DNA from 2 places in the Telmatobacter bradus genome. Region 2 is predicted to be linked to the other one. Evidence: predicted binding sites of a transcription regulator. Region 2 holds the regulator's gene; the other holds the start of a gene.
The links. Region 2 encodes LexA, which represses DNA repair genes until DNA is damaged. Its sites were predicted from a motif close to CANTTCGCTTTTTATTCGC; they were not measured.

Region 1: ACOBR2_RS20800 (DNA polymerase Y family protein) is a predicted target of LexA. The motif match lies at 2,074-2,092, and genes of this name have one in related genera.

The regions. Positions count from the first base shown of each region.
Region 1 is NZ_CP184532.1:4,976,851-4,988,962, reverse strand. It holds gene ACOBR2_RS20805 (DHA2 family efflux MFS transporter permease subunit) at 1-320, opposite strand, end outside; gene ACOBR2_RS20800 (DNA polymerase Y family protein) at 670-2,064, opposite strand; gene ACOBR2_RS20795 (hypothetical protein) at 2,234-2,380, shown strand; gene ACOBR2_RS20790 (ROK family protein) at 2,754-3,992, shown strand; gene hisS (histidine--tRNA ligase) at 4,384-5,694, shown strand; gene aspS (aspartate--tRNA ligase) at 5,746-7,623, shown strand; gene ACOBR2_RS20775 (hypothetical protein) at 7,732-8,046, opposite strand; gene ACOBR2_RS20770 (Uma2 family endonuclease) at 8,687-9,226, opposite strand; gene ACOBR2_RS20765 (hypothetical protein) at 9,294-9,665, opposite strand; gene ACOBR2_RS20760 (hypothetical protein) at 9,800-10,210, shown strand; gene ACOBR2_RS20755 (hypothetical protein) at 10,406-10,582, opposite strand; gene ACOBR2_RS20750 (hypothetical protein) at 10,673-10,873, opposite strand; gene gcvT (glycine cleavage system aminomethyltransferase GcvT) at 10,987-12,112, shown strand, end outside.
Region 2 is NZ_CP184532.1:2,107,705-2,119,816, reverse strand. It holds gene ACOBR2_RS08995 (PAS domain S-box protein) at 1-171, opposite strand, end outside; gene ACOBR2_RS08990 (response regulator) at 777-1,793, shown strand; gene ACOBR2_RS08985 (BTAD domain-containing putative transcriptional regulator) at 2,541-5,801, shown strand; gene lexA (transcriptional repressor LexA) at 6,231-6,836, opposite strand; gene ACOBR2_RS08975 (MBL fold metallo-hydrolase) at 6,920-7,564, shown strand; gene ACOBR2_RS08970 (pyridoxal phosphate-dependent aminotransferase) at 7,650-8,798, opposite strand; gene ACOBR2_RS08965 (HAD family hydrolase) at 8,924-9,556, shown strand; gene ACOBR2_RS08960 (HDOD domain-containing protein) at 9,585-10,823, opposite strand; gene ACOBR2_RS08955 (PAS domain S-box protein) at 10,820-12,112, opposite strand, start outside.

The DNA of each region.
Region 1 (12,112 bases), 2.1 Mb from region 2:
GAGGGAGCCGCGCCACACAGAAAGCTGGCAACTGTAAAAATAACAATGCAAAAAACAAAGAAGTTGCGGCGCCCCATCACGCTCGAAGCCCAGCCACCCAAAGGCAGCACAATGGCGTTCGAAACCAGATAGCTGGTCAGCACCCAGGTTCCTTCATCGGAACTGGCGGCCAGCGAACCGGCAATGTGAGGCAGAGCCACGTTGGCAATGGATGTATCGAGCACCTCCATGAAGGCGCTCAAAGCCACTGTCGCGGCAATCAACCACGGATTTACTCTCGGTTTCCAGGGCGCGGACACTGCTACATTCGGATTATCCATCCGCCGCTCCACGGTCCGCGCAGATGTTTGCTGCTCAGACAACAGGTTTCTCCAAATTTTGTGTCATTGTGGCCGGATTATGCACTCTCTTGTCGGGGAAGAGAAAGGCTCCGGTGAAAAGTGCGTCTGGGAACCCAGCACCGCACTCAGGATCATCTCTAGGATGACATAAATTGGATTCACGATGCGTCGAAAAGGTGCAAGGCATTCCTCGCACGTCTCATTTTGGGAGAACCGTCGCTGTATCCCAATGCATTTGAGAGCTTTGGCCGCGATCATGAATTTTTACTCCTCGTAGCGCCAAAGCACCCCTGCTTTCGCCATGCGGGAAGAAGCCGCAGAAAAACGTTCAAAACAGATCCGGAATACTGTGAAAAGCTATGCGCGTAGGCGCGGCCCGGAAGGCTTCCAACATGGTGGCCGGAGCCAGCGTGCTCAGGCCGTACTTCTGGTTCAGCGCATCCATTGTCTGCAGTAATTTGGCACGGTTCTGCTCCTCCTCGCTCCCCTCAAAAAGATTGAGCGTGTGCAGATGGTCCGGAACCAGTCCGCCCAGATGCACGCCAATGAAGTAAGGATGTGCATATTCCGCGCCGGTAGGCTGCTGCTGCCAGAGCCGGGTGAGAGCAGCGATCAAGGTGGCGTTGTCGCGGCACTCGCTCAGGCGCAGATCGCTCTTCCAGCCGCGCGTGGGCACGCCGTAGCGGCTGACCGGCTGATTCATCGAACGCGGTACGGCAAAGCCAATCGCCAACCCAATGCTGGAAGCCCACAGATGATTCGTGCGCAGGCGCATGGCGGCTTTATGCAACAGTTTGTGTGCAACCGCCCAAGCCTTCTCCGGATTGCGCATCTCGGGAGCCAGCACATGCTGATGGCTGAGCGACTTCATGTGGCTGGTTTCGGCCATCTCAAAGTCTTCGCCCTGCAGCCAGTGCCAAAGCCGTTCGCCCAGCACCGATCCCCACACCTCGCCCGCCCGGTCACTGGCCAGTGAGAGCAGGTCATCCATACTGCGAATGCCCTTTTCGTTCAGCCGCTGCTCCATGCGGCGGCCAATGCCGGGCAGATCACGCAAGGCGAGCGTGCGCAGGGCTGTGGGCAGCAGATCCTGGGTCAGCGCCACCAACCCGTCGGGCTTTTCCATGTCGCTGGCCACCTTGGCCAGATAGCGGTTGGGGGCCAGTCCCACCGAACTGCGCATCATCGGCCCCACCTCGTCCAGAATCTTCTTCTTCACCTTCTGGCCCAGAGCCAAAGCCGCCTGCAGGGGACGTTCCCGGCCAATCAGTCGGCAGGCCATCTCGTCGATGGAGCAGACGGCCGAAACCGGGACGCAGCTTTCCACCACCTCGACGATGCGGTGGTGGTACTTCACATAGATTTCGTGTCGCGCCTCCACAAACACCATCCCTGGGCACATCTTTTTGGCGTCGCCCACCAGGGTTCCGGTTTTTACGCCGTAGGCCTTGGCCTCATAGCTGGCGGCAATGCAGCAGGTGGAGTCGGCCATCATGGGCACCACGCCCACCGGACGGCCCCGCAACTCGGGCCGGTCGTCCTGCTCCACCGAGGCAAAGTAGGAGTTCAGATCGACAAAGAGCCAGTTCACATACGGCACGTCAAGTACGGGTTGCGGGAGAGGCGACGCGGCAAAAGTCAGCCCATCAAGCCCCGCCGTCTCCTCTTCAACTTCGCCGGAGAATTCGTCGGGATCAGCCGGGTTGGGGAAAGGCTTCTCCATGTCAAGATTATTTTCGCCTTATCTTCTCTCTATGGCAAGAAAGATCGATAAAAATGGAACTTTTTTCCCGCGATGGTGTTCATGGGAGTAATCGCTCTATCTGTTACACGCTTTTCTCGTCTAACAATTTGTAAGTAGTGTCTAATTAATATGGAAAGGGAGTGACACCATGAAACATCTTTTTCAATGGTCCATGGTTAACGCAAGCGCGCTCTCGGTGCTGGTCACCGTAGGAATTACCATTTTGCTGGCGTGCTGCCTGAAGTGCTCCGACTGTTCCCACAAAGATGAGGACGATCTGTTCAATCGCCATTGAGTGTAGGGCGAGCAGGATAGATTGCTTCACTTTCTTGAAGGACCTTGCGGCAGGCAGATTTCCCTTCCCTCAACCGCAGGGGAGTACTGCATTTCCCCTCCTTCCATGATTGATCCCGATTTTTCAATATAAATTGCTACGTGGATCCCAAAGGAGCCGTCCCATTCCTTGCACATTCGGGCGTGGAAAGGCACTCCTGGGCCCATTTCTTCGGTATATTGTTTCTGCATCCTCAAGTTTTCAAAGTGGATGTGTCCTCTGGGCAGGTCTGCATTTTCGCGCCAGAAAACAGGCCGCACAGAGCACCCGCGCAGTCTCCGGACCCGGCATCAAGTGCTGGAAATGATTGAATTTAAATGAAAGGCGCAAAAATATGCCCTCCGCCAGTCGCCACAGCAACGTAGCTTCCAGCGAAACCGCCCGTGAGATCAACCGGGATCTTCTTCTGCAGGCGATACACCGCAATCAGCCCGTCAGCCGTGCCGATCTGGCCCGCATCAGCGGTCTGCAGCCCAGCACCGTCTCGGTCATCATCGGACAACTGATCGACGAGGGCTGGGTGGTAGCCGGAGCGCAGGGCCGCCTGCCCCGCGGCCGCCGGCCCACCTTCGTCATGCTCAACGAGCGCCATGTGGTGCTGGCCATTGATCTGCGGCCTACACTGGCCAATCTGGCGCTGGTCGACATCAACGGCAAAATGCTGGAACGCGAAGCCATCGCCATGCCCGCGCAGGAGGGTGCGCCGGAAGGAACCAGCCTGGCGGTGCAAAGGATCGTGGAAGTTGCCCGCGCGCTGCGCAAACGTGCTTCCAGCCTGCTGTTTGACGGGGTGGGCGTCAGCGTTTCTGGCCGTGTGGACCAGAAGACCCACCAGCTGCTGTTTTCGCCCAATGCGCCGTGGATGCGGGTGGATCTGTACGGCGAACTGGTCAGGGTCTTTGGCGAACCGGTGGAGATGGACAACGCCGCCAACGCTGGTCTGTATGGCGAGCGCTGGTTTGGCAAGCTGGGCGAGGCCCAGAATGTGATTTCGGTTTCCATCTCCGATGGCATTGGCACCGGTCTGCTGGTGGATGGCCGCGTCCTGCGTGGACGCAACGGCATGGCTGGCGAATTCGGCCATATGCCGCTGATGGAAGGCGGCCCGCGCTGTGGCTGCGGCAATTTCGGCTGCTGGGAGGTGTTTGCCAGCAACCGTGCCGGCCTGCGCTACTACAAGGAGATTGTGCCCGACAGCAATCTGACCAGCTTTGAGCAACTGCTAGATCTGGCCTTGAAGGAAGATCTGGACGCGTTGCGCTCCATCGACCGCATGATGCACTCCCTGGCCCACGGCCTGACGATTCTTTCTGCCGGTCTGGCCCCGGAGGCAGTGCTGATCGTGGGCGACTGCACGGCACTGTGGCAAAGGATCAAGCCACTGCTTGAAAGCCAGCTGATCGCCAAATCCTTCCGTCCGCAAACGCCCGAGTTGCTGGCCACTCTGGATGGCGAAGTCGCCCGCCTGCGCGGAGCGGCGGCGCTGATTTTTCACAAACAGCTCTTCCGCCAGTCCGACTTCCGCCCCCTCAGCACCCTGCAGGATCAGCGCGGCCGTGCGCCCCGGCTGTAAGCCCTGCGATGTTGCCCGCAGCGGGGAGGGAGCGGGAGCATTCATGCCCCTGAAGGAAGCTTCCCCGCGCCAAGATTCTCCGAGGCTTTCTGATCTTCCGCCCACAACCAGCCTTTGATCGCTTCCTGAATATTCAGCAAGGCTTCCTGTTCCGTCTTCCCTTACGAAACGCAGCCGGGCAGGGCGGGACATTCCGCCACAATCCAACCGTCTTCGTCGTTGGTCAGGACCACATGAAACATCATGGAAGTACCTCCGCACACGAAGCCGCGTGCATACCCATTTATACCCAAGAAAACTCAAAATTTGGGCAGTTCTTGTTTAGGCACCCTGCCGGAACTCCCGCTTTTGCCTCTCCCGGAAGCCGTCCCTCCATTTAGACTAAAAGGTTATGAGCACCCTGAAAGCCGTGCGCGGAACGCGCGATCTGCTGCCCCCCGAAACCGAGCTCTGGAACCGCATTGAGGCCACGGCCCGTTCGGTCTTTGCCCGCTACCACTTTGGCGAGATTCGTACCCCTATTTTTGAAGACACCCAGCTCTTTGCCCGTGGTGTGGGCGAAGAGACCGACATCGTCAGCAAAGAGATGTACACCTGGGAGGACCGGGCCCGCGCTCAGAGCGAGAAGTCGCAACAGCTGACCCTGCGCCCCGAGAACACCGCCGGTGTGGTGCGCGCCTACATTGAGCACAAGCTCGGTGAGACCGGCCAGTTGCAGAAGCTCTATTACATTGGACCGCAGTTCCGTCGTGAGCGCCCGCAGAAGGGCCGCTATCGCCAGTTCTTCCAGGTCGGCGCCGAGGTCATCGGCCCGCAGTCCGCAGGCAGCGAAAGCCCTCTGCGCGACGCGGAAGTGCTGGAAATGCTATCCACCCTGCTCGATGAGCTGGGCATTAGCGGCTGGACGCTGAACATCAACTCGGTAGGATCCTCCGCCGACCGCGAGCGCTATAACGCCGCTCTGCGCGCCGCTCTGCAGCCGGTCAAGGACAAGATGTGCCCCGACTGCCAGCGCCGTGCGGAGCTGAATCCGCTGCGTGTGCTGGACTGCAAGGTGCCCGAGGATCAGCCGATCATCGAGACTTTGCCTAAGATCGCCGATTCTCTCGACGAAGAGTCCAAAGAACACTTTGCCGCCGTGATTGCCGCGCTGGATGCGGCGGACGTGCCCTACACCCGCAATCACCGTCTGGTGCGCGGGCTGGACTACTACACCCGCACCACCTTCGAGTTCACGCACGGCGGCCTGGGCGCGCAGAATGCCCTGCTGGGCGGCGGCCGCTACGACGGCCTGAGCGAGAACATCGGCGGACCCAAGGCTCCCGGCATCGGTTTTGCCATCGGTCTGGACCGTCTGGTTCTGACGCTGCAGGCGCAGGAAGCCGAAGCCACGGCAGTCGAGAAGATTGCCGCGTTTATCGCTCCCATGGCCGACGCCAAGAATGCCGAGCAGTTGAAGAAGCTGAACGCGGCTGGTCTGGCTTTGGCCCGCGAGCTGCGCCGTGCCGGACTCAAGATCGAATTGGGCGAAGGCAGCTTCCGGCTGAAGAAGAGTTTTGAAGCCGCCGACAAGTGCGCAAAGCGTATTGTGATTCTGGGCGAGGACGAATTGGCTTCCGGTATGCTTACCGTGAAGGATTTCTCCTCGGGCACGCAAACCAAGGTTCCGCGCGCCGAGCTGGCGGAGTTTCTCTCCCGCTAAGCTGCTGCTTCCATACACAACAAAGAAAAGTTTAGACAAAGGACGATAGCAGTGCTCGATTTTCTAGGCAATCTTGAACGGACGCATCTTTGTGGTGAGCTGCGCGCTGCGCACGCCGGCCAGCAAGTGGTAGTGATGGGCTGGGTCAACCGCCGTCGTGACCACGGCAACCTGATCTTTCTGGATCTGAGGGATCGCACCGGCATTGCGCAGGTCGTGCTGGACCACGATCTGGTGCCGGAAGGCCACGCCAAGGGCGAGCAGGTGCGACCCGAGTACGTGGTGGCAGCCGTTGGCAAGGTTCGCCTGCGCGCGGCCGACGCCATCAATCCCAAGATGGACACAGGCGAAATCGAGATTGAAGCCACCGAGATTCGCATCCTGAACGATACGCGTCTGGCTCCCTTCTCTCCGGCGGAAGACGCCATTCAGAACGAGGAAGTGCGTCTGAAGTATCGCTACGTGGACCTGCGCCGCCCTGAGATGCAGCGCAACTTCCGCCTGCGCCATGACATTACGCTGGCCATCCGCGACAACCTCAGCCAGCAGGGCTTTCTGGAGATCGAAACGCCGATCCTCTGCAAGTCCACGCCTGAGGGCGCGCGCGACTTTCTGGTGCCCAGCCGCCTGCATGCGGGCGAGTTCTACGCTCTGCCGCAGTCGCCCCAGCTCTTCAAGCAGATTCTGATGATCTCCGGCTTCGATCGCTACTTCCAGGTAGCCCGCTGCTTCCGCGATGAAGATCTGCGTGCCGACCGTCAGCTGGAGTTTACCCAGATCGATCTGGAGATGAGCTTCCCGCGCCGCGAAGATGTCTTTGCCGTGGTGGAGAAGTTCCTGTCGGCTGGCTTCAAGGCTGCGGGCGTCAACCTGCCCACGCCCTTCCCGCGCATCACCTACGATGAGTCGATCCGCCAGTACGGCACCGACAAGCCCGACCTGCGTTTGCCCGGTCTGGTGGACGTGCGTCCGGCCTTCAGTGACGACGATCTGGGCAAGTTGCAGATCGACCCTGCCCTGCCCGTCGTTGCCCTGCGCATTCCGAATGTGGGCGAGCTGAGCCGCAAGGATCGCGAAGACAATCACCCCCAGTTCGACCTGAAGAAGGGCGCCAAGTTCATTGACGACTTCAAGCGCCTGGCCAAGGGCTTTCCGGAGCAGGCTGCCAAGGTCCGTGAGCTGGTGGGCGCAGGCGATGCTGACTTCGTGATCGTGGTGGCGGGCGACCCGGCCCACCCGGTCAAGGCCAGCGACACCAAGTTCCCCGGCCGCCTGAGCGAGCGGGAGATCAACATCTACATGGCAGCCGGCAACTTCCGTTCAGAGCTGGCCAAAAAGTACGCCGACCGCCACAAGGCCTTCGAGCTGACAGCTTCCGCAGTGGAAGGCGCGTACACGGCCACCGCCCAGAACCCGGTGGAGGGTGCGCAGGCCTTCCAGCCCGTCTGGATCGTTGACTTCCCGATGTTCGAGTACGATCAGGCGACGACCAAGTGGGTTCCGGCGCACCACCCCTTCACCGCGCCGTATGAAGCCGATATGGCCAATCTGGTCAGTGATCCGGCCAGCGTTCGCGCCGACTGCTACGATCTGGCCATGAACGGCCTGGAGCTGGGTTCGGGTTCCATCCGCATTCATCGCAAGGATGTGCAGAAGCAGATCTTTGACTCGCTCGGCATCAGCGAAGAAGAAGCCAAGATGCGCTTCGGCTTCTTCCTGGAAGCGCTGGAGTACGGCGCTCCGCCGCATGGTGGCATTGCCCTTGGCCTGGACCGCATCGTCATGCTGCTGGCCGGTGCACCCAGCCTGCGTGAGGTAATCGCCTTCCCCAAAACCGCCAAGGCGATTGACCTGATGGCCGAAGCGCCCACCCAGGTGACCGAAGCCCAGCTCAAGGAACTGCATCTGAAGGTCCAGCTCAAGAGCTAAAGACCAGAACCAAAGCAGAAAAATCCCCCTTCTCCGCCAGCGCGGAAAGGGGGATTTTTTATTCCATTGCCGACCAGCTTCCGGCAAGGCTCCAGAGCGCCTTGTGCTCTATGGCTGCAACGTAATGGTCAACGCCACGATGCCAAATGTCGCCGCGCCACCAATTGCCGCGCCCTTTGCCGAATTGGTCGCCGCCCAGCCAAGCCCAACGCCGAACATGGAGTAAGTGAACAGGTACTTTTTATTCTCTTCCCGCTCATCGCCGTGGTGGTAGTGCAGATACAGAGCTGAAACCGAGCTGCTGCCCAGCAGCATGGATTTGGCAATGGTCGATGAGCTGCCACCGATCGCGCCCAGACTTCCGCCCAACACGGCTCCGCCGAGCGCGGAAAAAGCATAGCCATGCGAACCAGGAAAATCCATGCCCCCACCACCGCCTCCACCAGAAGGCGCATCCTGCGCAAACAAAGGAACGCCTGCCAAGAGGCAAATGCTGAACAAAAGCAGGAAAAACCGTAGGGAGACAGAGCTTCTTATGTACTTGTAGCGATACATCCAGTTCTCCTTTCACGGGAACTCGCCGGCTATAGCATTTTCGGAATAGGTGTAGACCGAAAGCTGGATGCTAAGTGTCTTTTTCCTCAAGAAAAAGGTACCTTGCACATCCATTAAAAAATCTACGTGCATTCCGAAAATGCTCTAAACCAATCGGGAAAAAGGACAAGCTTCCCGGGGCACGCTCCTGACACCTGGTTGAACAATTGACACTGAATTTAGCCTAACTGATACAGGTAAAAGGAAATGATGACGAAAGAAACCGGGTGCTGACCTATTGCAGAGCAATTCTAATCCGAAAATAGGAAAAACTGTCTGGAAACTCAACGGCGCACCAAAAATGCAAATTAGCGCCTGAAATAAGTCACAAAGGGTGTGGCGACAGATCGATTGGTTCGACAAAGCCGGGTCGAATGAAATTCGTTGCGTATGCGTAGATGGAGAGTCCCGCAATCTTCTCTGCCCCGCTGCGGAGAACTGCAGCGCAGGTTGCGCTCAGCGGGACAGTTTACCGGTCCAGCTCTGCAAACAGCGCGCACAACTCCACGCGAATGGGCGTGCCCTCGACGGTGAGTTCGCCACTCGACGCCAGATGCAACCCGAAGCGGTCGGCGATCCATGCATGGCGGGTAGCCGGGTCCAGAATCCAGATGTTCTCTATACCGAAGGCAAGGTAATCGTCGATCCACTCCTGCATGCGGCTCAACCGGTCTTCGGGCGAAAGAATCTCAATGGCGATCAGTGGTGGATGGGTGAGGATCTGCTCTCTGGGAGCATCCGAACGCAGAACCGAAAGGTCCGGACAGCGGTAGCGGGTCAGCTTCACCTGGGTGCGCACATCGGTCACCGCACGCACACCCCACTCGGTGCAATGGCTTATGAAGATGTGCCCCAATAGCGCTTGCAGCAAGCCGTGATCGAACTCGCCCACGTTCCGCTCCTCGACGCGTCCGTCCACATAGTCGCAATCGGGCCGGTAACTGGTCGCGAGGTACTCCTCAACCGTCATCAGGGGCTCGGCATAATCGGATGCGGGCATGGTCGCCATGGTTCCAGTATGCGCCGGAATCGGGACAGGAGAAAGAGAGGATTTTTTGCCGTGCAGCAGGGCGGTTCTATGCCTCGTCGGAGCTTTTGTCGCCGCTGGAGCTTTCGCGCAGGTCGTCTTCACCCTCGATAGAGATGCGCAACGAACGCAGAAAGCTGATGTCGTTTTGCGTAAAGGCGTTGGGCTCGTCGGAGTCGGAATCGTTCCGGGCCTCGACCTCTTTCTCGCTGATCTCGTTCAGGCCGATAGTGGCCTCCAACATCAGCAGAACGTCAAAGCCATGCTCGCGGATGTCCTGCACCACGCCAGCAATCTGCTCGCTCTCAATGACCGACTCATGGATGGCTTCGCCGAGTTGTTGAATTAGTTCTCGCATGCGTGGTGTCACGGCAGCCTCCAGAGTACGGCGGCGATACGGCCACAGTGCGCGGCCTGTCACCTGATTCCTCTACCTTACTGCCCTTCCAGCCACAGGGCAACTACCCCAGACGGCTGAAATTGCCCATCCAAGAAGAAAAACCGGTGGGTGGGAAGAATCAACAGATTGCGTATCGCTGCTACCATCATAACGGAATGAGAGCTTTAATTATCGGACGCGTTATGGGCACGGGCCTGCGCGTGGCTAGCCGCATCGCCGAACGCCGACTCACTGGCGAGGCCACGCAGGCTCGTCCACCCGCAGCCACATCCGCCCCGGCCCAGAGCCGCAACACGACACAGAATGCCCGCAACGTGGGCTATGCCGCCCGTCAGGGCGTGGGCGGATTCTTCCGCTCCGCCAAACGCGCTGGGTCCATCGTCTGGTTGCAGGTGACGGGCAGCTTCTTTCTGCTGCCGGTGGTAGCCTTTGCACCCACCCTCTGGAAGACCCGCCTGAGCTACGCCCATGGCCCTGACCATCGCACCTTTATCTCCAGCGTCATCGTCATCGCGGTCTTTTTCTATCTGAGCGTCACTTCATTCCTGCGCGCCGCACGCAAGTAAAAGAGCAGCTGTCAGCCATCAGCTTTCAGCTCTCAGCTGTTCGTGCTGCGGGACCGTTGGCCGCGCCTGAAGGTAGGCAGCAGCGCATAACTTTTTACAGAAACAGCAACGGCCGGAACGGGGAATCGTTCCGGCCGTTGGCGTTTTTATAGCCTCTTCCGCGCCGAATCTTTTTCGGGCATACAGGCAAATGTATTAAATCGAATGATTTCTTCGTCCAGAGCGCTGCGTCTGCCAACTGACGGCCCAAAGAACCAGACCGACAGCGACCATGGCCGCGCAGGTCAGCTCCACACCACGCGTTCCGCCAACCTGTAGCCAGTAACCATGCAAAAGCAGGAGCATCTGCGTCTTCAACCCTGCCAGAACCATCGCGTACCTCCTGAAACCAGCCTTTGCAGCAGGCTGTATTAACAAAGACGCGGGTTGCAGAAAAATGTTGCGCGCAGACTGAAATGCCTTCTATTTTTGCGGCGCAGCCGACGGCTTGGGCGCGGCCGGTTTCTGCGTAAAGTGCCAGGCGGCCATGCCTAAGGCCAGCACTCCCAACCCCACGGCCAGACCCACCTGCGGACCACGGTGCATCATCTGGTGAATCATCCAGGCCTTCCAGAAGGCGACGGCCGCTGCCCCGATCATCAAAAATCCACGCGCATGTTGCATGAAAGGTTCTCTCTTTCCACGTTGAACTCCCTCCATCGTACCGCGTGCAGTTTGACCCAGTGGGGCAGCACTTCCTATCGTGGAAGAGACAGTGTTGAAAGGAAGGCTTTCCCGTGCCTGAAAACCAGACCCCCCTGCAGCCCACCCCGCTGAAGAAGACCCCCCTGAATGCCGCACACCGCGCTCTGAAGGCCCGTATGGTCGACTTTGGCGGCTGGGACATGCCCGTCGAGTACCCCGGAGTTGGCGGCGGCCTGATTGCCGAACACAACGCCGTACGCACCAGCGTCGGCCTGTTCGACGTCTCGCACATGGGCGAGATCCACTTCCGCGGCCAGAATGCCCTGCTTGCAGTGCAGAAAATCACCATGAACGATGCCGCGCGGCTGGCCGACGGGCAGGCGCACTACTCCGCACTGCTTACCCCCACGGGCTGCTTTGTGGACGACATTCTCGTCCACCGCATCGCCGCTGACCACTACCTGCTGGTGGTGAACGCCGGAACCACCGACAAGGATTTTGCCTGGATCAAGCAGCATGTGGGCACGGTGGAAGGCGTTGCGATCAGCAACGACTCCGCCAGCTACGCCCAGATTGCCGTGCAGGGCCCCAAGGCGCTGGAGACGCTGCGCAAGCTGACCACCGTCGATCTGGCGGCCATCAAGAACTACTGGTTCACCTTTGGCACAGTTGCCGGCGTTGAAAATGTGCTGATTGCCCGCACCGGCTACTCCGGCGAAGACGGCTTTGAGGTTTATGTGCCCTCCGCCGTGCCGATCGCCGAGAAGATGTGGAACGAGCTGCTGACAGCAGGCCAGGAGTTCGGCATTCGCCCCTGCGGCCTGGGCTGCCGCAACACCCTGCGTCTGGAAGCCGGCATGAGCCTCTATGGCCATGAGATCAGCGAAGAGATCAACGTGCTGGAAGCTGGCCTGAACCGCTGGCTCAAGCTCGACAAACCGGAGTTCATCGGCAAGGAAGCTCTGCTGGCAGTGCAGGCCGCAGGCGGACCGAAGCGCAAGATCGTCGGTCTGGAGATGGTTGAGCGCGGCATCGGTCGCGATGGGTACCCCGTGCTCTCGCTCGATGGCCAACCCATCGGCGCAATCACCTCCGGTTCTCCTTCGCCCTTTCTCAAGACCAACGTCGCCTGCGCGCTGGTTCCAGCAGCCGTGGCCGAATCGGGCTCCGACGTGTTCGTTGAGGTCCGTGGCAACAAGGTGCGCGCCAAGCAGGTCC
Region 2 (12,112 bases):
ATAATAGGTTGTAAAGGGAACAGAATCAGGATGATGCAGGAAAACCCGACAAAGCTGCGCGGCCAGGGCCAGCAACAACGCCACACCATAACGGACAAAGGCTCGCTGCGAACCGGAACCGAAGTTCAAGATCGTCCATCTGTCCCCGCGCTGGCAGGCACGCTCTCCCATTCTTCAGGTTGAACCTCCGGGCCAAGAAACACACTCCCCGACAAGTTAAAACCTTTACCGAAAAAACGTAAGAACGGAGGAAGAAAGCCACAATCCGAGCACCAATGAGGAGGTTCCATGCAGACGCAGAACCCGAGCCTCTGCAACGGACCTTCCTTCTTCTCATACAGCTTCTCTTTCAGATACTTAGCCGCATCATTTTGATGATCGACAGGAGTATAGCACGCGCCTTGCCGCCTGCTACAAGATTCAAGACGACTGAAGACCAGAATCAGCAATCAGGTCCGGAAACATGCGAGGCAATTGCTCACAGCAGCAGCAACATCCAGCCAAACGCACGCTGCTCTGTTCTAATCTATCGCCCGGAATCTGTTTTAAAAAGACACACCGCACCGATCTTTTGCATAAAACCAACCTCCACTCCCAGGAAAGGAAAATAGCACTTCGCATGTTCCTAAACGGCATGTGAACTTTGCCTTCCATTCCCGTGGTAATCTCATCCCCTCTGTCTCATCCGATAACACAAGCAGCACAGACCTGCTCTGCAAGCTCTCCAGTTCGGTAGAGACGGCCATGACCGCGACACAGACGGAGGACTTCCCCCCATGCAGCAAACCAAAATTCTGATTGTCGAAGACGAACCCATTGTCGCTATGGACCTGCGTCAGCAGATGGAAGAGGCTGGCTACCAGGTTGTCGGGATTGCCGAAAACGCCGAAGAAGCCTTGATGGCCGCGGAAAAAAACGGCCCGGAGCTCGCACTCCTTGACATCAACATTGCCGGAAGTATGGATGGCATCCAGACAGCAAAAATTCTGCGTCAGTGGTTCGACGTAGCGGGAATTTTTGTTACGGCCTTCAGCGACAAGAACACCGTTGCCCGCGCCGCCCGCCAAAGGCCCTATGGCTACCTGACCAAGCCCATCCGCGGCAAGGAACTGCTTGCCACTCTGCAGGTTGCGCTGCACAAAGCGCGTAACGACGCCCGCGAGCGCGAAGTGCGCTCTGAGATGGTGGCCGCCGTGGACACCATCCGCGACGGCCTGCTGCTCACCAGTATGGACGGCAAGGTACAGTTCATGAATGCCGCGCTCGAAAACCTGAGCGGAACCACCCTGCGGCAGGTCCACGGAAAACCATTCACCAAAGTTCTACGGTTAAAAAACGATCAGGGGCAGGAGGTAAGTAACCTTACCGACTTCAACGAGACAACATCGGAGGTCTTCGGTTGGAAGTTCCAAACCGAGAATCTGGCCGATCTGCCGGTGGACCTTTCCATGAACGTCTCCGAAGACGCCGAGGGCAAACCCCGCGGCATTGTCTTCATGGTGCGCGATGCCTCCGAACGCCTGCGTCATCAAGCACTTGGCGAGGTACAGGATGAAAAACCAGGCTTCGACAGCGCCCCCATGGCCATGGCCCAACTGGACAACGCCGGCAAGATTCTGCGCGTCAATCAGGCTCTTCTGACCAAGTCCGGGGTTGGTGCAGAATGCCTTTTGGGCCGCTCGCTGACCAGCCTGTCGATGGATCCTGACCCGCGTATTGCACGTGATTTGATGCATATGCTGCTGCAGGAGGGTACTATTCTGGCTGCACCACACCAAAGCAAGATGAATTGAAGTAAAAATACGTACCAGAAAAAGCCCGCCGGAAGCAACCTGGGGGGCTTTTTCGCATCTAATCCCGGCTACAAAACCAGCGTCGTCAACGCTTAAAATTACTTTAGGTCCGTCCCGCAATGCGATACCAAGTGGAGCATCTGTAGGCAGCCATTTTTGTTTTGATTGCTATTGTGGACTCAGTGAGGGCCTGTCCTACCCCGTAAGGCCTATCGAAACTAGGCCCTTCGGGAACGGTGCAAGAGTAGCACAGCACTGAAGACAGAAGAGTATCCCTCACGAGCAGAGGACGAGGTCATCCATTAAAAATAAATAGATGGGCTTATACTGCACATATAATTATAGAGCACCTCGTCCTCTGTGTAAGCATTCATATTCACCTTTCCCTCCCCCGGAAAGCTGTACTATTCTTCTACAGAACATATTTTCTTAAGTACATTCACCAGTAGTAACCATTTCTTGCGGAAGCAATGATTCTGAAATAGGATTGCACCATTATCGCTACACAAAATCATGCTTTTCCTGTCGTGCGGCTACACGATTCAACGATATGTTACTTGCAATACCTGTAAAAGTGATTACCTGTAATTTATTTACCGCATATTGATAAAATCCACAAAAAGCTGCAGATCCGCGTACTGCCCTTCTCAAAAGAGCGCAACTTTATCTACTTTCTTGACGATGAACAGACCATAGTATATGAAAAAACTGTATTCGATATCCGAACATAGGGTTTCGCTCCCGGCCATGGAGAAGAAACCAGTCCGGCGCAAAGTCGATCAGCCGTTCCATGCCAAGATCGCTTCGCCGAAGGCGGGTGAAATTGCGCCGCGCCCACGTCTTCACCTTTTGCTGGACCAAGCAGCCTCCAAACCGATGACCTGGATTTCCGCTCAGGCTGGATCGGGAAAAACCACCCTTGCCGTAGAGTATTTACATTCCACTCAGGCCTCTTTTCTCTGGTACAACTGCGACCAGGAAGACTCTTATCCATCCTCTTTCTTCTATTACATCAAGCAGGCCGCGCGCCAGAACTTCAATGGCCGCGCGGCCTCACTTCCCCTGCTCCAGCCGGAATATCTTGCTGGCGTCACAACATTTACGAGACGTTTTTTTGAGCAGCTCAGCAGCTTCTTCCTGCCCGAAAACCAGACCATGCAGCGGGGCAGGACCGCCCCCGGGGTCATTGTTCTCGACAACTATCAGGACTTGCCAGCCAATGCGCAGTTGCATTCACTGCTCAGCTTCGCCCTGGAAGGCCTGCAAGGCCGGGCGCGGATGCTGGTTCTCAGCCGCGAGGAACCACCAGCGCCCCTGATCCGCCTGCTAGCCAACGGACAGATTGTTCGTTTGGACGATGAGGACCTCCGCTTTACCCATCAGGAAGCCTCTGCTCTGGTTGAAACTCTGCAACCTCATCTGCAAGACGCAACCATTGAGCAGATTTACGAACGCACCCATGGCTGGGCGGCTGGCATGACCTTGTTGTTGGAGAGCCTGACCCCGGTTCGTCCCTCCGAGGCTCCGGAGCTGAACTGCGACTCGATCTTCGATTACTTTGCCGGAGAGATCTTTCAGGCCCTGGGGGAGGATGTAAAGCTTTTTCTTCTCCGGGCCGCCGTATTGCCGATCATCTACCTTCCTGTGGTGGAAAAACTTACCCAATATCCGCAGTCGCGTCAACTACTTAACGCCTTCTGCCGCAACAATCTGTTCACCAAAAAGCTCTCCGGCAGCAACACTGAATTTCAGTTCCACCCTCTGCTGCGGGAGTTTCTGCTCAACAGCTTGAGCTCCCAACTGCCTGCGGCCGAGTTCAATGAGCTGCGCCGCCAGGCAGGTCAACTGCTTGAAGAGCATCATCATTACGAAGACGCGGCTCGGCTCTACGGAGAAACCGGGGCGACGCAGGAACTGACCCGTCTGATCCGTACCCATGCGGCGCAATTACTGCAACAGGGCAGAAATCATATCCTTCAGGAATGGCTGAAGGCGCTGCCCGAGGGCGATTCTGACGATCCATGGCTAACGTACTGGCGCGGCATGTGCTCCTTTCCTTTGAATATTCCGCTTGCCTGCCAGCAGATGGACAAAGCGCTGCAACAGTTTTCCGCGCTGAAGGATCGCAAAGGAACTTTTCTTGCCTGGGCAGGTCTGGTGGACGCCTACACCTATAGCCTCGACAAGTGGCGCTCGCTGCTCGGCTGCCTGGATTTCTTTGAACAGCATCTGGGAGACGGCCTCTCGTTTCCCGACAAAGAGACAGAAAGAACTGTCATTTCTTCCCTTCTGACCGCTCTTGCTCTGGTGCGCACCGACCAGACATGGCGCATTGAATTCTGGCTGGAGAGAATCCAGAAACTGCAGGAAGAAACGCCCTCGATCGAATTGAAGGTCAATACCATCTTCAACCTGATCCTGTTTTACCTTTGGAAGGGCGAATACCAAAAAAACGTGGCCCTGATAGAAAACGCGCTCACTGAAATGCGCAGCCACAAACTTCCGGCCCTGATACAGATCCGCATTCTGCTGATGGTCGGCATTCAGGCGTATTACACTGCCGAATATGAACAAGGGAAGAAATCACTCCAGGATGCTCAGCAGATCGCCACGGAAAGCGGGGTGCACGTATTCGATTCCCTGCTCTGGAACTTTCTGACAGCCATCAGCCTTGCCTCCGGAGATCTGCAGCAGGCCACGATTACTTTTGAGCAGCAGGCCGGCACCCTGGTCGGTCCGACGCATCTTCTAAATCAAACCTGCTACTACAGCACTGCAGTATGGATGGCCTTGCTGGAGGGCCAACCCCAGCGCGCCCACCAACATATGCAGATGGCCGCCCCTCTGGTAGAGCACATCGGAGCGCCCTACATTCGCGCCCTGTGGCATATCGGCATGGGCATCACCCTCTTTCAGCTCGACCAACCAGATCAGGCATTCAACCATCTGCAATCGGGTAGTTACCTGGCAATTTCCATGCAAAGTACGGTGCTTGAATGGAATATTTCCCTGATCAAGGCCTGGATTTATCTGCAGCAAAAGCATGAAGCCGAAGGCATAGCCTGCTTGCGCCGCGCTCTGGAGTTGGCCCGTGCCTACCACTATGTACACCTGGAGTTTTATCTTCCGCAGATGATGCAGTTTCTGCTGGCGCATGCGCTTGAGGAGGACATTGAACCGGAATACTCGCGCCTCCTGGTCCGCAAACTCTCGCTGGATCCTCCGGTTGCGCAACCCGGCAACGTGGCATTCATTACGGCAAACTGGCCGTATGCGATCAAAATCTACACCATGGGCAGCTTTGAGATTCTACTCGATGGCGCGCCGCTCGCCTTTTCGGGAAAAGAACAGAAAAAACCGCTCGAGATGCTGAAGCTGCTGATTGCACAGGGCGGTGTAAACGTTCCCGAAGAGCAGCTCAGCGACCAACTGTGGCCCGACGCCGACGGCGACCTGGCGCACAAATCCTTTGAAACCAACCTCGGCCGCCTGCGCCGTCTGCTGGAAACCGATTCCTGCGTTCTCTACCGTGGCCGCAAGCTCTCTTTAAACCCACGCATCTGCTGGGTCGACAGTCTAGCCCTGCGCCAGCAGTTGCAGGCAGTTCACGCCGGCCAGATACGGTACAACGCCCCGTCCTTTCAGCGTGCACTGCGGCTGGCCAAGAACGTCTTTCTACCGGTAGATCAGGGCTTTGACAGCATTCAGGTCTTTCGCAGCCAACTGAACGAGGAATTGCTGCACGCTCTGCTGGCCCTGGGGAAACTCTGCGAAGAAAAGGCGGACTTTGAAGCCGCGATCGAAGCCTACCAACAAGGAATCGCCCTCGATAGACTCGGGGAAGAGTTCTATCGCCGCATCATGCTCTGCCAATGCCGACTGGGGAGCCACAGCAACGCCGCCCGCACCTATCTGGAATGCCGGGAACAGTTGCGCTACCACCTGGGCATTGAACCTTCGCCACAAACCACCGCAATCTATCAGTCGCTGGGCCAGAAAAACAAGTAAGGGTTCGCTTTGGAATTTGGGCCGAGGACTTTGAATGGGCACAGCTTTAAAGGCTGCGGGAAAACTCGTGGCGGAGGGAGGCGGGGGTTTTAGAGCAAATTCAGAATAACCGTGCAGTCTGAAAGAGTCTGCAAGGTGCCGTTTTTTTGAGAAAACGGCACTTTGCCTCATCAACTCCCTCTACAGCAATTCTGAATTTGCTATAACCCCCGCAAAAAAACGGCAAAATGGGCGGGCTTCAGCCCCGGATGTCTTTTCATCGCTCGGCCTCCAAAGTGGGCAGGATACGAAAAAAACCGTGTCTAAAGGCGGTATTCGATACCGCCATACTTCAGGGGCCTAAAGGCCCCTGCTCCCTCCGCAAAGACGAATCTACTCTGGGGTGAGCTTTTCCGCAGCCTGATAGAGCGATGGAGGGCAGGCCGCAAGCTATTTATATTTGCGCAGTACGCCCAGCACCCGGCCCTGAATTGCCACATGCGTGGCCGGCACGTAGATGGGGTCCATCTCGGAGTTGGCTGGTTGCAGGCGCACTAGCGCGCCTTCCGGAAAGTAGCGTTTGAGCGTGGTTTCGGCCCCGTGCACCAGCGCCACCACAATCTCACCGTGCCGGGCCGTACGCGTGCGCTCCACCAACACATAATCGCCGTTGATAATGTGCTCGTCGCGCATGGAGTCGCCCCGCACTTCGAGGGCAAAAACGTCGCGGTTCCCCACCACGTCGTGCAGCGAGATGGTTTCCGGAATCTCGGTGGCCTCCACCGGCAGCCCAGCCGCGATCTTGCCCGCCAGCGGCAGACAGGCGCTGGAACGCGTCTGCGCTCCAGGCGGCAGAAGGTCAATGGACCGGCTGCGGTTGTGCACGCGGTCCAGCATGCCCTTCTTTTCCAGGTTGGTAATGTGCTTGTGCACAGTGGCCAGGCTCTTCAACCCCATGCCCCGCGCAATCTCCTCAAACGAAGGCGAATAGCCATTCCGCTCCACAAAGGAGGAAAGAAAGTCCAGAATCTCTTTTTGACGACGGGTAACAGCCATGGGCGCATTATAGCGAATAAAAAGCGAACTGGAAATCTTTTTCTTTACCTTGTCTTTTCTACTCTTCTCTCTACAATCAGTCCATGATTCTTGATTCGTTTCCCGTTGGCCCTCTGGGCGCAAACTGCACAATTCTTGGCGATGAAAAATCCGGTGAAGCGCTGGTCTTCGATCCCGGCGATGAGGCCCGGCGCATCCATCAACGTCTGGAAAGCCACAAGCTTGCCGTGAAACAGATCCTACTCACCCACGCTCATCTGGATCATGTGGGCGCGGCCGCAGCGCTGAAAAAACTGACCGGCGCTCCCATCTATTTGAATGAAAACGATCTGCCCCTGTTGGAGGCAGCGCCCCAGCAAGCCGCCTGGATGGGCATGACCCCGCCCGCAATCGAACCACCCGACTTCTTTCTGACCCATGGCCAGAACGTCGGAACAGATGCCCTGCCCGTCACGGTGCTCTTCACACCCGGGCACACCCAGGGCGGCGTCTGCTTTTATCTGGTCAAGGAGGAGTTGCTGATTGCAGGCGATACGCTGTTTGCTGGCAGCGTTGGCCGCACCGACCTGCCCGGCGGCAATTCAGCCCAGTTGCTGGAGTCGATCCGCAAGCAGCTTTTGCCCCTGCCCGATGCAACCCGGGTCATCTGTGGGCACGGCCCCACGACGAGCATCGGACGTGAACGGCGCCAAAACCCTTATCTGTCCGGAACAATCTTTAATCTTTAGACACCTCTAATGATCAACTACTTACGGAGACTCCTTCAAGTATCCCTTGAAGGAGTCTCCGCGTCATGTTACTCGCTTGATTCGTTTAGATTCCGTTAACTAAAAGTTTCGCCCCCGTTACAAATTCCTCAACAGGGCCCAGCAGGCTTACCACCAGCCAACCCGACTCCGCCATCCCGAAAAAGTAGCCTGGATGCACCCAGACGCCCTGCTCCAGAAGCCGCAGAACCCGCTCTTCGTCGAGCTCAATGGCAGGGACGCGCACCACGGCATACCAACCTCCGTCGGCCACCAGCCGTTGCGCCTCGGGCTTCCGCTTCAGCTCTGCGTCAAGCACGGCCAGATTTTGGCGGACCCGCTCCCGAATCTGCGCCTGAATCTGCCCACGGGCCTCAAGCCATTGCGGCAGAGCCCACTGCACCGGCGCATTCATGGAGAGAAAGGTGTCTGCAATCACCTCCAGCCGGTCGAGCGCCTCTTCCTTCTGCGGTCCCGTGGCGGCAATCCAGGCCGACTTCATCTGGGGCAGACCGGCGATCTTGCTCATGCCGCTGACCACAAAGACGGAAACGCCTTCCAGCCCCTCGGCAAAGCTCTTGGCATCCACGCCAAAGGAAAAGTCCAGAAAGACCTCATCGACGATGAGCGCAAGCGAGTGCTGGCGGCAGAGCTGGCCTAGCTCCTCAGCCTCCCACGGTTTGGTAAAGTGGCCGGTGGGATTGTTGGGGTGCACCAGCATGATGGCGCGGCTCTTTTCCGTGATGGCCCGGCGAAAACTCTCGGGGTCGATCTGCCAACCCTGGTCGTAAACCAGCGGCACACCCACCACCCGCACGTCGTCGAGCACGGCCAGATAGTCAAAGAGCGGATAGCCCGGCTGGGGCACCAGAATTTCGCAACCCGGATCGCAGAGCAGCCGAAAAAGGAAGCTGTAAGCCTCACTCGTTGAGGTGGTCAGGATGATCTGCTCGGGGCTGAGCTGAGCGCCGTGGCTGGCATAGTAGCTGCAGACGGACTTGCGGGCCTCTAGCAGGCCGCGGGGCTGCGGATCGTAGTCAAGCGCGGCCTCGTTCTGCAGGGCGGGCAGCAGGCTCTGGGGATAGGAGAATCCGCACCGGGTCGGGTTGGAGGCGGTCAGGTCGGCGATGGGCAGCCCGGCCTTTTGACGCAGCCGGTGAGCCTCGGCCAGGCGGCTCTCTTCGGTATTCCATTCGGTACGGTGTGAAAATTTCATTTTTCTTTTCTTTCCTGAAACTTCCGGCAGGCCAGCCGCGAATTTCCATCATGCACAATAGAAGCAGGCCCCTTTTTCACGATACAACGGGGACAAATTGATTGGTTTTTCCGTGGGAGGTTCTTTTGGCGCTGCGTGCGGTGATCTTTGACTATGGAATGGTGCTCAGTGGTCCGCCTCAACCCGAAATTCGCGCTGAGTTGCTCCGCCGCATTGGCAAATCTACGGCTGAATCTGAAGCGCTCTATATGAAGTATCGCCACGACTACGATCTGGGCTTTCTGACGGGGCTGGAATACTGGCACAAAATCTTTATTGAAGCTGGATTGCCGCTGGAGGAAGCCCGCATTACCGAAACTGCGGATCTGGATGCAGCTATGTGGACCGGAACCAACCAGCCGATGCTCGACTGGCAACGCAGCCTGAAGCAGAAAGGGCTGAAGGCCGCGATTCTATCCAACATGGGCGACCGGGTTCTGGCCAACATGAAGCGCCATCTTCCGTGGATTGAAGAGTTTGACGTGCAAGTGTGGAGCTATGCGCTGAAGATCGCCAAGCCTGACCCGGCGATCTATCGGCACACGTTAGCTGCACTCGGGCTCCAGGCTAACGAGACTCTGTTCGTCGATGACCTCCTCGTCAACGTCGAAGCTGCCCGCGCCGTAGGCCTCAAGGCCGCGCAGTACGTCTGCCCTTCCCAGCTTCGCGATGAGCTTCTTGCACTGGGCCTTGCTGCTGAAATTCCATTGCCCGCCTAAGCCAGCGGCTGCAACGAGGGCATTATTGTCAGAATTGGCTAGTTGCATCTGCGTGGGCAACGGCCTGGATTGCTCTTTGGCGAAAGTCCGCGTAGAAGGGGAGCAAACCTCTTCCTTCGAGGTATGCGTGGGCATATTCGCTGAGTTCATTTCCTTGATCGTCATTCGGATGTCCTTCAATTTCATGAGCCAGTAGGTTTGCGCAGTACACGGCGTCGGTTGCATTGAGCAGCGGAGCCTGGCTGAGCGTGCCATGCGCATAACGAGTCGGGCGATGATGATGGGCAATCGCCTCAACAGCCGGAAACGGAATTCCCCAAAGACCCAGCAAGTAGGCACCTATTTCCGCATGCGTGGTTCCGAGCTGTTCCTCCTCAACATCCGATGGATCCACGTTTCGCTCTCTGCTTTCTTTCAGAATCGAGCAGAACGCCTCTGGCATGGCCGAAGCCAGCAACAGTTTGCCACTATCGTGAAGAAGCGCGGCAATAAACACGATGTCCCGCATCTCATGGGGTACAGGTAACGCGCCTGCTATCTGCGCAGACCGGCAGGAGTGCAGTTGCAGGTCTTCGCAGAAGCCTGGAGGCAACAGGGCATGAGGCGTGAAAACGCGAAATACCTCGGTGGCAAACATCAGATTCTTGATTGTGGCCATGCCAAGATACATGGCTGCCCCTTGCAGATTGGCAGCCTTTTTGGGTAACCCGAAATAGGCGCTGTTGGCTACCTGCAGAATCTTGGCCGACATCGCAACGTCTTTTTCGATCAGGGTGACAACCTCTCCAATCGAAGTTTTGGGGTTTTGAATAGCTTTGAGCAGGCGGGTATAGGTAGCGGAAAGCGAGGGCAATTCACTTACCCCGCCGACAATTTTTCGAATTTTGTCGGCGTTGAGCACGTCCCGCAGCAAGCACACATTCTCAATCGCTTCACGAAGTTCCAGCGGATCGCATGGCTTGGACAGGCAGCGGTGCGCCACCGCCAGAATATGCATGGACAAGACTTCTTCCGAGTATCCGGACAAGACGATGCGCGCGGTATCGGGATAACGATCACGAATGATCTCCAGCAGTGTGGCGCCATCCATTCCCGGCATGCGCATATCCGAGACAATCACGTCGAAGGTGCCAGCCTCAAAGGCCCGCAACGCTTCTTCCGCGCCCACCACAAACTGCATCTCCCAGCGGTCACGCGCCGCGCGAAATGTGCGCCGCAATCCCTCCAGAATATTCGCTTCGTCGTCTACAAACAGGATGCGCTTCATGCGGCGACTCCTTTGGGGGTGCTGGTGATATTTTCAAGCGGAAGACTGACAATAAAGCAGGTGCCTTTCCCTTCGCTTGTTTCAAAAAAGATGTTTCCGCCATGCCGGTTCACGATGATGGAACGGGCAATCGATAGCCCTTGCCCTGTCCCCTTGCCGATCTCTTTGGTCGTAAAGAAGGGGTCGAAGATGCGCGAACGAATGCTTTCCGGAATGCCTGTGCCTGTATCTTCGACACTGATTTCCGCCCGGCCCGCGCAGCATTTCGTTCGTACCGTAATTTTCCCCTTCTCGCCCGGAGTGCGTTTGACCACATTGGCGATCGCCTGGGCAGCATTGACAATCAGATTCAACATCACCTGATTGAATTCGCCCGGATGACAGTGAACCGGCGGCAGAGCCGGATCGAAATCCGTTTCCACATCCGCCACAAACTTCCATTCGTTGCGGGCGACCGTGATTGTATTTTCGATGGCCCGGTTCAGGTCCAGCGGCGTCTTTTCATTCCTTCCCGGATGAGAAAATTCCTTCATCGCATTGACCAGCGTGGCAACACGCATAACTCCTTCCTTGGTTTGAAAGATGGCCTTGGGAATTTCCTCCAGTAGATATTCCGTGTCGATGCTCTCTTGCGCCTCCCTGATCTCACCGACGCGTTTGGCACAACTTGGAACGTCCTCGGCATCCAGAAACAGTTGTTCGTATTGCTTGATCAGTCCATTCAACTCAACAAAGACTTCCTGCAAAAACTGAACGTTGTCTCCGATGTACTGAATGGGAGTATTAATCTCATGGGCGATGCCGGCGGCAAGCTGTCCCACGGCTTCAAGCTTCTGCGCCTGCAGCAGCTGTTCCCGCAACTGGACCCGTTCCGTAATGTCGTCACACATGCCCTCATAGCGCACAATGGCGTTCTTCTCGCGGACGGCGCAAATGCTCATGTTGGTCCAGATTCTGTTGCCATCCTTGCAGTTCATCTCGCACTCAAAGTTTCTAACGCCACCCACCCGGTCCATGGTCAGCATGAATTCAATTCCACGCTTATCGTCGGCGAAAAGTTGGCAGCCAATGTCGGTAATGCTGGTAACCATTTCCTCAATCGATTCGTAGCCAAAGGTTGACACCATGGCTTGATTGACGTGCAACAGCGCACCATCCGGAGTGCTTTGAAAGATGCCGAAATTTGCCTGGTCAAAGAGTCCGCGATACTTCACTTCAGCCTCGCGCAAGGCTTTTTCCATCTTCTTGAACGCGGTCACATTGCGGCCGATCCCGGCAAACCCGAACAT